Regions from separate parts of the Pseudomonas sp. NPDC087639 genome, predicted to be linked through region 2. Evidence: riboswitches for the same ligand, from Rfam matches in the RefSeq annotation. Region 2 holds a riboswitch; the other holds the start of a gene.
What was found. Region 2 has a riboswitch for cobalamin ahead of cobW (cobalamin biosynthesis protein CobW). Riboswitches for the same ligand answer to the same signal wherever they lie in the genome.

Region 1: linked by a shared signal. The riboswitch ahead of cobO (cob(I)yrinic acid a,c-diamide adenosyltransferase) and the one ahead of cobW (cobalamin biosynthesis protein CobW) in region 2 are both predicted to bind cobalamin.

The regions. Positions count from the first base shown of each region.
Region 1 is NZ_JBIUWI010000042.1:24,587-29,845, forward strand. It holds gene cobD (threonine-phosphate decarboxylase CobD) at 1-389, opposite strand, end outside; gene cbiB (adenosylcobinamide-phosphate synthase CbiB) at 382-1,290, opposite strand; gene bluB (5,6-dimethylbenzimidazole synthase) at 1,287-1,937, opposite strand; gene ACIOVB_RS17855 (cobyrinate a,c-diamide synthase) at 1,934-3,334, opposite strand; gene cobO (cob(I)yrinic acid a,c-diamide adenosyltransferase) at 3,331-3,942, opposite strand; cobalamin riboswitch at 4,023-4,249, opposite strand; gene ACIOVB_RS17865 (hypothetical protein) at 4,403-4,987, shown strand; gene ACIOVB_RS17870 (PQQ-dependent sugar dehydrogenase) at 5,056-5,259, shown strand, end outside.
Region 2 is NZ_JBIUWI010000001.1:7,285-12,543, reverse strand. It holds gene cobN (cobaltochelatase subunit CobN) at 1-2,120, opposite strand, end outside; gene cobW (cobalamin biosynthesis protein CobW) at 2,124-3,194, opposite strand; cobalamin riboswitch at 3,293-3,509, opposite strand; cobalamin riboswitch at 4,415-4,638, shown strand; gene ACIOVB_RS00040 (CbtB domain-containing protein) at 4,759-4,956, shown strand; gene ACIOVB_RS00035 (CbtA family protein) at 4,968-5,259, shown strand, end outside.

The sequences.
Region 1 (5,259 bases), on a different contig from region 2:
ACCACCAGCACGTCGAGGCTGTCGAGAAAAAACTCGACTTCCTGCTCCAGAACTTCGCGCACGATGTAGCCGCTGCGGCGCCAGGCTTCGGCGTGCTCGGCATAACACGGCGACAGCACACCGACCTTGCCGGCCCGACGCAAACGCGGCAGCAACTGGATCGCCATCTGCGAACCGGCCACCGGCAGCACTTGCGATGCGCCGTAGTAATCGCACGCCGCCTGCTCCAGACCGTCATCGGTTTCCGGCAAGCGTGCCCAGGCGCGCAGCGGGATTTCCGGGATCGCAAACGGCCACGGCGCCAGACCGCTGGACAGATCGAGCCAGTCGGCCTCGGCGATACCGTAATCGAGTGCAGCCTTGCGCAGCCGGCCACCGTGCTCAAGCATAGAATTCAGCCCCCACGCAGAGAATCAGCAGCCACAACCATACGCCGCGCTGAACCAATTGCCAGCCACGATCAATAGAGTCGGCATCGGCCTGAACGCCTTCGCCCAGTTGCGGACGCTCATGCAATACGCCGTGGTAAATCGCCGGGCCACCCAGTTCCACACCGAGCGCACCGGCACCGGCCGCCATCACCGGGCCGGCATTGGGGCTGTCCCATTTCGGCGCCTGCGTGCGCCAGCACTTCAAGGCCAGTCGGGTTTTGCCCAGCACTGCGTAGGTCAAAGCCACAAGGCGTGCGGGAATATAGTTGAGGACGTCGTCGATCTTTGCCGCGCACCAGCCGAAACGCTCGAAGCGTTCGTTGCGATAGCCCCACATCGCGTCGAGGGTGTTGCTCAAACGGTAGAGGACGACGCCCGGCGCGCCCGCCACGGCAAACCAGAACAACGCGGCGAACACCGCGTCGCTGCCGTTTTCCAGCACCGATTCGGTGGCGGCACGAGCGACGGCGGTGCTGTCGAGTTCGCTGGTCTGGCGACTGACCAGATAGCCGACACGCTTACGCGCCTCGTCCAGATCATCAGCGCGCAACGCCTTGGCCACTGGCTCGACGTGCTCGCCGAGGCTGCGCATGCCGAGGGCGCAATACAGCGCGAGAATCTCGACGATCCAGCCCACGTACGGCGCCCAGGAAAACGCGGTGGCGAGCAACGTCAGCGGCAGCACCGCGATCACCCACGCGGTGACGCCATGACTGCGCCAGCCACGGCCACCGGCGTTGAAACGTTGCTCGATGCGCCCGGCAAAATTGCCGAACGCCACCAGCGGATGCCAGCGTTTCGGTTCACCCAGCAGCGCATCCAGCGCCACTGCGGCGACACTCAACAACGCCACACTCATTGACTCACTCCCCAATAATTTTCATACAGCAACTCATTGAGCGGACGCGCCTGCGCCCACCCTTCGAGTACCAGCATCGGCGCCGGATAGAATTCCTTGACCGGGCCAAGACAAAGAACGGCCAACGGCTTGGCCCCCGCCGGTAGCTTCAACAGATCAGCCAGCGCTTGCGGCTCGAACAGCGAGACCCAGCCCATGCCCAGTCCTTCGGCGCGCGATGCCAGCCAAAGATTCTGGATCGCACAGGACAGCGACGCCATGTCCATTTCCGGCAGCGTGCGGCGACCGAAGATGTGTTTTTCTCGATCGTCCATCAGCGCGGCGACCAGCACTTCCGCGCAATCATTGATGCCTTCGACCTTGAGTGTCATGAACTCATCGCTGCGCTCGCCGAGGGCTTCGGCGGTGCGGATGCGCTCTTCTTCCACCAGATTCTGGATCTGCCCGCGCAGGGTGCGGTCGCTGATGCGGATGAATCGCCAAGGCTGCATCAGGCCGACGCTTGGCGCCTGGTGCGCGGCTTCGAGCAAGCGGCTCAGCAGTTCGGGCGCGACGGTGCCACCGGTGAAGTGGCGCATGTCGCGGCGTTCGGCGATGGCTTTGTAGACCGCTGCGCGTTCGGCTTCGGAAAATGCGTTGTCTGTCATGGCCCTTTCGCGAGCAGGCTCGCTCCTACAGGGGATCGCATTTCTTCAGTCACCACCGTTTCAACTGTGGGAGCGAGCCTGCTCGCGAAGGCGACTTCGGAGTCAGCCGCAAACAGCGCAGCGATAGCCACAGGATTCGACGGGAAATAAAAGTGCACATACGAAGCCGTCATCCGCCCTTCCCGATAAACCGCCTCTGCCCCGCGCCCGCCATTCGGGCTCAGGCCCCGGGCTATCGGTGTCAATTCAGTGGTCGTCAGGGAATGGTGATAAGTGTGGCCGCGCAGCGAACCTTCTGGCAGATCCACCGCTTGCAGCGCCAGAGCGGCCAGACGCTTTTGCATCACCGCATCACCCGCCAGAAGTCCGACCAGCTCAGCACGAGTGCCTTCAACGTCGGTCAACGAATCGAGCAGATACAGCATGCCGCCACACTCGGCGAGCAACGGCTTGCCCGCCGCATGGTGTGCACGGATCGCGTCGAGCATCGCGGTGTTCTGCGCCAGCGCCACATGATGCAATTCCGGGTAACCGCCGGGCAGGTAAAGGCTGTCCGCCTCAGGTAATTGCGTGTCGCGAATCGGCGAGAAGAAACTCAACTCAGCGCCCATCGCTCGCAGCAGATCGAGGCTCGCACCATAGGTGAAGGCAAAGGCTTCATCGCGGGCGATGGCAATTCGTACACCTTTCAATAACGGCTCTGCAGTGATGACCTCAGGCGCGGCAAATTCCACGGCCGGTGGCAGCGCTACCTCGCAACTGCTGGCAAGCGCTTCGGCAGCAGCGTCCAGGCGCATATCGAGGTCATTGAGTTCACTGGCCTGAACCAGGCCGAGGTGACGGCTCGGCAATTCGATGCCAGTCTCGCGGGACAACGCGCCGTACCAGCGCAAACCTTCGGTAAGACTGCCTTCCAACAACTGCGCATGCCGCAATGTGCCGACACGGTTAGCCAAAACTCCAGCGAACGGCAAGTCCGGCTGATACTTCGCCAAGCCCAGCGCCAACGCACCAAAGGTCTGCGCCATGGCCGTACCGTCGATCACGCCGAGCACCGGCACGCCGAAATGCCGCGCCAGATCCGCGCTCGACGGCGTGCCGTCGAACAGGCCCATCACGCCTTCAATCAGAATCAGATCAGCTTCAGCGGCGGCTTCCCACAACAGGCGACGGCTCTCCTGCTCGCCAACCATCCACATGTCCAGTTGATACACCGGCGCACCGCTGGCGCGCTCGAGAATCATCGGATCGAGAAAGTCCGGCCCGCACTTGAACACGCGCACCTTGCGCCCCTGATTGCGATGCAAACGGGCCAGCGCGGCGGTGACGGTGGTCTTGCCCTGACCGGAGGCCGGCGCGGCGATCAGTACCGCCGGGCAGTGACGTGGTTGATTCAAAGTTCGACGCCTTTTTGCGCTTTGATGCCAGCCTGAAAAGCGTGTTTGAGCATGCCCATTTCGGTGACGGTGTCGCCCATCTCGATCATTTCCGGCTTGGCGCCGCGACCGGTGACGATCACATGCTGCATCGGCGGACGCGCCTGCAAGTCGCTGAGCACCTGATCAAGATCGAGGTAGCCGTGCTTGAGGGCAATGTTCAATTCATCCAGCACCACCAGACCGATCGACGGAGCGCGCAGCAGTTCACGGGACACTTCCCACGCGGCTTCGGCGGCGGCGATGTCGCGCTGACGATCCTGGGTTTCCCAAGTGAAGCCCTCGCCCATGACGTGGAAACGCACTTGCTCGGGGAAGCGGCGAAAGAACAACTCTTCGCCCGTGCTGTGGCGTCCCTTGATGAACTGCACCACGCCGCACTGCATGCCGTGGCCCATGGCGCGGGCGAGCATGCCGAACGCCGAACTGCTTTTGCCTTTGCCGTTGCCGGTCAGGACCAGCACCAGGCCGCACTCGTCAGGCGAGTTGGCGATGCGTTCATCGATCACGGCTTTTTTGCGCTGCATACGCGCCAGATGGCGTTCGTCACGCTCGGGGGAATCAGTCATGGGGGAGCTCTCCGTTGAGGCTGGATAACGGCGGGCAGGCACAAGAATAGACGGCAAAAAGCCTGGCATCGCCCACCGTGATGCCGCTGGATGGATCAGGCCGGTCTCCGGGCTCATGAGCGGCGTTCGCCGGACTGCGCGCCTTCCCGCTGTTGAGCAGTGGCACAAGACGCAGTTTTCACTCATTTACCGTTGCGGGGGCAGCGCCGGGATCGTGGTCGTACTTGCTCTGAAGACAACCCTCACCGGCTTCCCTGTTTCACTCTGTCGACGCAAGCCACAGAGCACCTGAAACAAGCCGCGAAGGTTAGAGGGTTGGGGGTGGAGCGTCAATTAAAGAGGGGGCCAACGGGCGAATAACTGCCGCCGATCAATTATCTGACGCCAATCTTGTGCCACAGTCTCAAGAGTGATATCAAAGAGCCACAATCTCACATCACACAAGAATAAGGTGAGCCACATGCAAGGCATGATCATCAGCAACCCGCGCCTGGAATTTCTGCGTCCGGTGCTGGAACGCTGGTTTGACTGTATCGACCGTTACAACGCCGTGCGCGGCGACAGCGACACGCCCTACTGGCATGACGAAAAAGCCAATCTAGGGCTGCTCTCGGCGGCAGCCTGGATGGCCGAACTGGTTACGCTTGAACAGACGGCCACGCGCAAGCAGAACGAAGAAGGCGAACGCAATGCCCGCGCCGATCTGTTCCTCGCTGGCAGCGAAGACCGCGCTTACATTCAGGCCACGCAACGCTGGCCTCGGGTCAACAACCTCAACCTGACCCAAGCCCTGCTGGAAATCACCAGCGACGCCAAACGCATCAGCTTCGCCAGCGACCTCAAGCTCGGCTGCCTGTTTGTTGCGCCGCAAAAAGCCCAGCACAGCGCCAGCCCCGAAGAACTGCAGGACATGGTCGACGACCTACAGAAGGAACACACCTGCGCCGTCGCCTGGTATTTCCCCTATGCCTACCGCAAGTTGCGCAGTGAAGCCGGCAACTATCACCCGGGCATCGCCGTGCTGTTCAAAGAGGCCCGCGGTTGAGCAGTTGAACCATCGGGCTTGCGCGCTTCTCTATGATTAGGTCAATGCATTCATAGGGAAGATCAGTAATGCGCAAGTCCCAGCTCGCTCTCGTCATCGCTCTCGCCGGAGGGCTCGCCGCCTGTGGTGAATCCTCCAGCCTGCAAGTCACCGACGGCACCGGCCCGTCACCGAAACTGCCTGAGCCGAATAAAACCCTGATCCCGACGGTGAATATCGCCCCGGCGATCGGCTGGCCCGAGGGCGCAAAACCGACTGCCGCGTCAGGCACA
Region 2 (5,259 bases):
CGCCCGCTCGGCGATTCGCCAAAGATGTGCAGGCCATCGCGGATCTGCGATTCCTTCAGATCACACAAATAGGTGTCGAGACGCGGCAGCCAGATCGCCGCATCGGCGTCGCTGTCCAGCGCCGCGTCGAGTTGCAGTTCACGGTCGATCTGCGTGTCACGCACCAGTTGCAGAATGTCCCGTTGCAACTCGCGGGCACGACGCGGATCAAGCAGTTGCGCCTCGTAATATTCGTCCGCCAGCAGTTCCAGATTACGCAGCGGACCATAGGTCTCGGCGCGAGTCAGTGGCGGCATCAGGTGGTCGATGATCACCGCTTGCGTGCGCCGTTTGGCCTGGGCGCCCTCGCCCGGATCGTTGACGATAAATGGGTAGATGTTTGGCAGCGGCCCGAGCAACGCATCCGGCCAGCAGTTTTCCGACAGCCCCACGCCTTTGCCCGGCAGCCATTCGAGGTTGCCGTGCTTGCCGACGTGGATCACGCCGTGGGCGCCGTAGGTGTTGCGCAGCCAGAAATAGAACGCCAGATAACCGTGGGGCGGCACCAGATCCGGGTCGTGATAGACCGCACTCGGATCGACCTGATAACCCCGCGCCGGCTGGATGCCAACGAAGGTCAGGCCAAAGCGCAGGCCGGCGATCATCATTCGCCCATCGCGATACATCGGATCGTTTTGCGGCGAGCCCCAACGCGCGACTACCGCAGCGCGATTGGCCTCGGGGAGCGCATTGAACATCAACAGATAGTCGTCCATCGCCAGACTTTGCTGGCATGGACGCAGGTCAATCGTGTCGAGATCGTTGCTGACGCCGCCGAGCAATTGCTGAATCAACTCGGTGCCGGTATCCGGCAACTCTGCCGTGACCGGATAACCCTCAGCCTGCAATGCGCGAAGGATATTCAGCGCCGCCGCCGGCGTGTCGAGGCCGACGCCGTTACCGATGCGTCCGTCGCGGGTCGGGTAGTTGGCGAGAATCAGTGCAATCCGTTTCTCGGCATTCGGCACCCGGGCCAGATCAATCCAGCGGCGCGCCAGTTCGGCGACGAAATCCATGCGCTCGGGTTGCGCCCGATAGCAGACCACATCGGACTGGCTGCGCTCGCTGCGCCAGGCCAGATCCTTGAAGCTGATCGGCCGACTGATGATGCGCCCGTCAAGTTCCGGCAAGGCAATGTGCATTGCCAGATCGCGAGGGCCGAGGCCCTGCTCGCTGTCACGCCAGCCGGGTTCGTTGTCCTGGGCGCAGATCGCCTGAATCACCGGAATGTTGCGACGAAACGGCCGCAGATCCGGTGCTTCAGGACTGGATTGGGCAAAACCGGTGGTGTTGAGAATCACCCCCGCCTCGACTTCATCCAGCCAATCCTCGACCACCGAGAGGCAGCCGGGCTCTTTCAAACTGGCTACCGCGATCGGCAACGGATTGAGCCCCGCCGCCTGTAAACGCTGGCAGAAAACATCGATGAACGCCGTGTTCGCCGCTTGCAGGTGCGAGCGGTAAAACAGCACCGCCGCCACCGGTTGCTCGGGCAGCCATTCGGCTTGCCAGTCACTCAGTGCGGCGGAGGTTTTTTGCGGATGGTAAATCGCCGTGCGCGGCAGGGTTTGCGGCTCGCCCCAGGTGTAATCGCGAGCCAGCCAACGGTTGGCCAGACAGCTGAAGAAATCCAGCGCGTTGCCCATGCCGCCCTGGCGCAAGAACTGCCAGAGCCGGTCGCGATCCTCGGCTGCGACGGTGCTCAGATCGCTGAGTTCCGGATCGGGGCGATCGCAGCCCGGGACCATGATCACCTGCACGCCACGCTCGGCGAGCTCGACCAAACGCTCGACACCGTAGCGCCAATACGCAATGCCGCCGTGCAGCGAGATCAGAATCACCTTGGCATGGCGCAACACTTCGTCGACGTACAAATCGACCGAGGCGTGATTCTGCACCTGCATCGGGTTGGCCAGACGCAGGCTCGGATAATCCTCGGGCAACTGCTGCGCGGCTTCGGCGAGCAGCGCCAGGCTGGAGTCGCCGCTGCACAGGATCACCAGCTCGGCGGGGGTTTGGCCAAGGTCGGCAATGTTGTCATCCGACACGAAACCGCCGGGCTGGGTCCTGAGCAGGTGCATGGCTTAAACGCTAAGCGCAGCGCGCAGTTGCGCTTCGAGTTGAGCGGCGTCGAGTTCCTGACCGATCAACACCAGACGCGTGACGCGCGCTTCTTCGGCGCCCCACTGACGGTCGAAATGCTTGTCGAAACGCGTGCCCACGCCTTGAATCAGCAAGCGCATCGGCTTGTTCGGGATCGCTGCAAAACCCTTCACACGCAGGATGCCGTGCTGGACCACCAGTTGCGTCAGGGCGTCGAGCAGCAGGCTTTCGTCGGCTTGCGGCAGCTCGATGGAGATCGAATCGAAAGCGTCGTGATCGTGGTCATCATGGTCGTCGTCACCGTCGTGGTGGTGATCGTGATGGCTGTGGCGGCTGTCGATGTGTTCTTCGGAACCGGCGCCGAGGCCGATCAGCACGTCCAGCGGCAGGCGACCGTTGCTGGCTTCGACGATTTTGACTGCTGGCGGCAGTTCTTCGGCGACTTCAAGGCGTACGCGCGCAAGGTCTTCCGGGCTGGTCTGATCGGCCTTGTTGAGGATGACCAGATCGGCGCTGGCCAGTTGGTCGGCGAACAGCTCGTGCAGCGGCGATTCGTGGTCCAGGTTCGGGTCGAGTTTGCGCTGGGCGTCGACCTGATCCGGGAACGCGGCGAAGGTGCCAGCAGCCACGGCCGGGCTGTCGACCACGGTGATCACCGCGTCAACGGTGCAGGCGCTGCGGATTTCCGGCCATTGGAAGGCTTGTACCAGTGGTTTTGGCAGGGCCAGACCGGAGGTTTCGATGAGGATGTGGTCGAGGTCGCCACGACGGGCAACCAGTTCGCGCATCACCGGGAAGAACTCTTCCTGAACGGTGCAACACAGGCAGCCGTTGGCCAGTTCGTAAACGCGACCGTTGGCTTCTTCTTCGGTGCAGCCGATGGTGCATTGCTTGAGGATCTCACCATCGATGCCCAGCTCGCCGAACTCGTTGACGATCACCGCGATGCGGCGGCCCTGAGCGTTGTCGAGCATGTGCCGCAGCAACGTGGTTTTGCCCGAGCCGAGGAAGCCGGTGACGATGGTGACGGGGAGTTTGGCCAGTGTTTTCATCGGATGCCCTTTGGCAAGGTGGCGGGCATACGGGACGAGAACCGGCAACGCGAGCACGCGCCGGAAGCATTCGCCACCGGATCACCCCGCCCGGTTGTAGTGAGAATCTGTGACGAGGCAGGTCTCCTGGCTGACGGTGTTCAGGCGTTGGGGCCTGGCGTTTGCTGCGCCTTCCCGCTGGCGCCCTTTTGCAGGGGCTGGCAGTGGCGTGGCAGCGAACATCACCGTTCACAGTTGCGGGGGCAGCCGCGGCTTTGACCGCGTTCCCTTCTTAGCTTCGGCACGCGCCGAAGAACCTCGAAAGCGCAAGGCTACGCATGGTGTGGGGGCGGGTCAATGTTTGGATTGGGGGCATATCCGTTGCTGCGGTAGCGGCTGCTTAGGGTTCCGCCCTTACGGCGGGTCACTTTTGGCAAACGCCCCAAAAGTAACCAAAAGGGCTGCTCCCTGACGTACGGCACTTCGCTGAGGCTCAGTGTTCCCTCGCTACGGTGTCCATCCGGGGGCATCGCCTCCGGTTTGCTTCGCTGCACCTCCTCTCGATGGATGCGGCCTCGCCGCACGGCGCTGCGCGCCAACCCCCCGGATGAACACCTTCGCTCGGCCTGCCGATGGGCTGAAGAGCAAGATCAAAAGCCAAAGCCAAAGCCAAAGCCAAAGCCAAAACAGATCAAAAGATCGCAGCTTCGGAAGCTCGCAAGGAATGAGTACACCCACCAGAGCTTGGTCGGCTGTCAGGCCGCCATCGCTGGCAAGCCAGCTCCAACAGGGATTGGGTACATTTGATAGAGATTGGTCGGCTCGTAGGCCGCCATCGCCAGCAGGCTGGCTCCCACAGTTTCGAGCCGCGCGAACCCTGCGGCGCATGCCGCCCCACTCAACACAATGAGCGTTAGCTCGAGTACCGCTCTTGACCTAAAACGCCCGTCGGCAGGCTGAGTGGAGGGATTGATCCGGGGGTGGGAGCGCAGCGACCGTTCGACGCAGTCGAACACATCGAGAGGAGGTGCAGCGCAGCAAACCGGAGGCGATGCGCCCGGATCGATCCCGGAGCGAAGGAACCCGAGCCACAGCGAGGGCCGAACGTCAGGGCACAGACCTTTGGTTACTTTGGGGCGTTTGCCAAAGTGACCCGCCGTAAGGGCGGAACCGTAATAAGCCATCACCGCAGCAACGGATATGCCCCCATTCAATTGACTCAAATCCCCCCAACATGCTCTCCTACGCAACTTGTTACGGGTGCCCTTCACAGGGTGAAACGGGAAACCGGTGAATCATGTGCTTTACTCTAAAGCCATGTCAGTCCGGTGCTGCCCCCGCAACGGTAAGCGAGAGAAGCGTCGAATCCACTGTGCCATGACGGCATGGGAAGGTGACGCTTGCAGGTCGGCCTGACGCCAACCCCTCGTGAGCCCGGAGACCGGCCCGCAACACACAGTGCGCACTTGCGTCGCTGAACATAACAAACCCGCGGTGGGCGGGCGCTGTTCGAACCCCTGCGTGCCCGATTCGCAGGGGTTTTCATGCGCTCTATTACCCCGCTGACATTCCAGAGGGAAGCGCCATGTCGATCATCAGCAGCACCGGCAGCAACACGGATAAAATCGCCAGCACCAGCACCCTGAGCCAACGCCTGACCGCCGCCATCTTCGCGTCGATCCTCGGCGCCAGCCTGGTTTACTTCGCCGGTTTCTCGCACATCGAAGCAGTGCACAACGCCGCCCACGATACCCGCCACAGCGCCGCGTTCCCGTGCCACTGAGACCTGCCGACATGATCAAGCGAATTGCGCAAACCGCAGGTTTCACCGGTCTTCTGGCCGCCCTGCTCCTTACGCTGCTGCAAAGTTTCTGGGTTTCGCCGCTGATTCTGCAGGCCGAGACCTACGAAAAATCCGAACCGGCGGCTGAGGTTCACGAACACGCTGCCGGTGCCACTGCCCATACTCACGATGCTGAAGCGTGGGAGCCGGAAGACGGCTGGCAGCGCCTGGTATCGACCACCGGCGGCAATCTGGTGGTGGCCGTGGGTTTTGCCCTGATGCTTGCCGGCCTGTACACCCTGC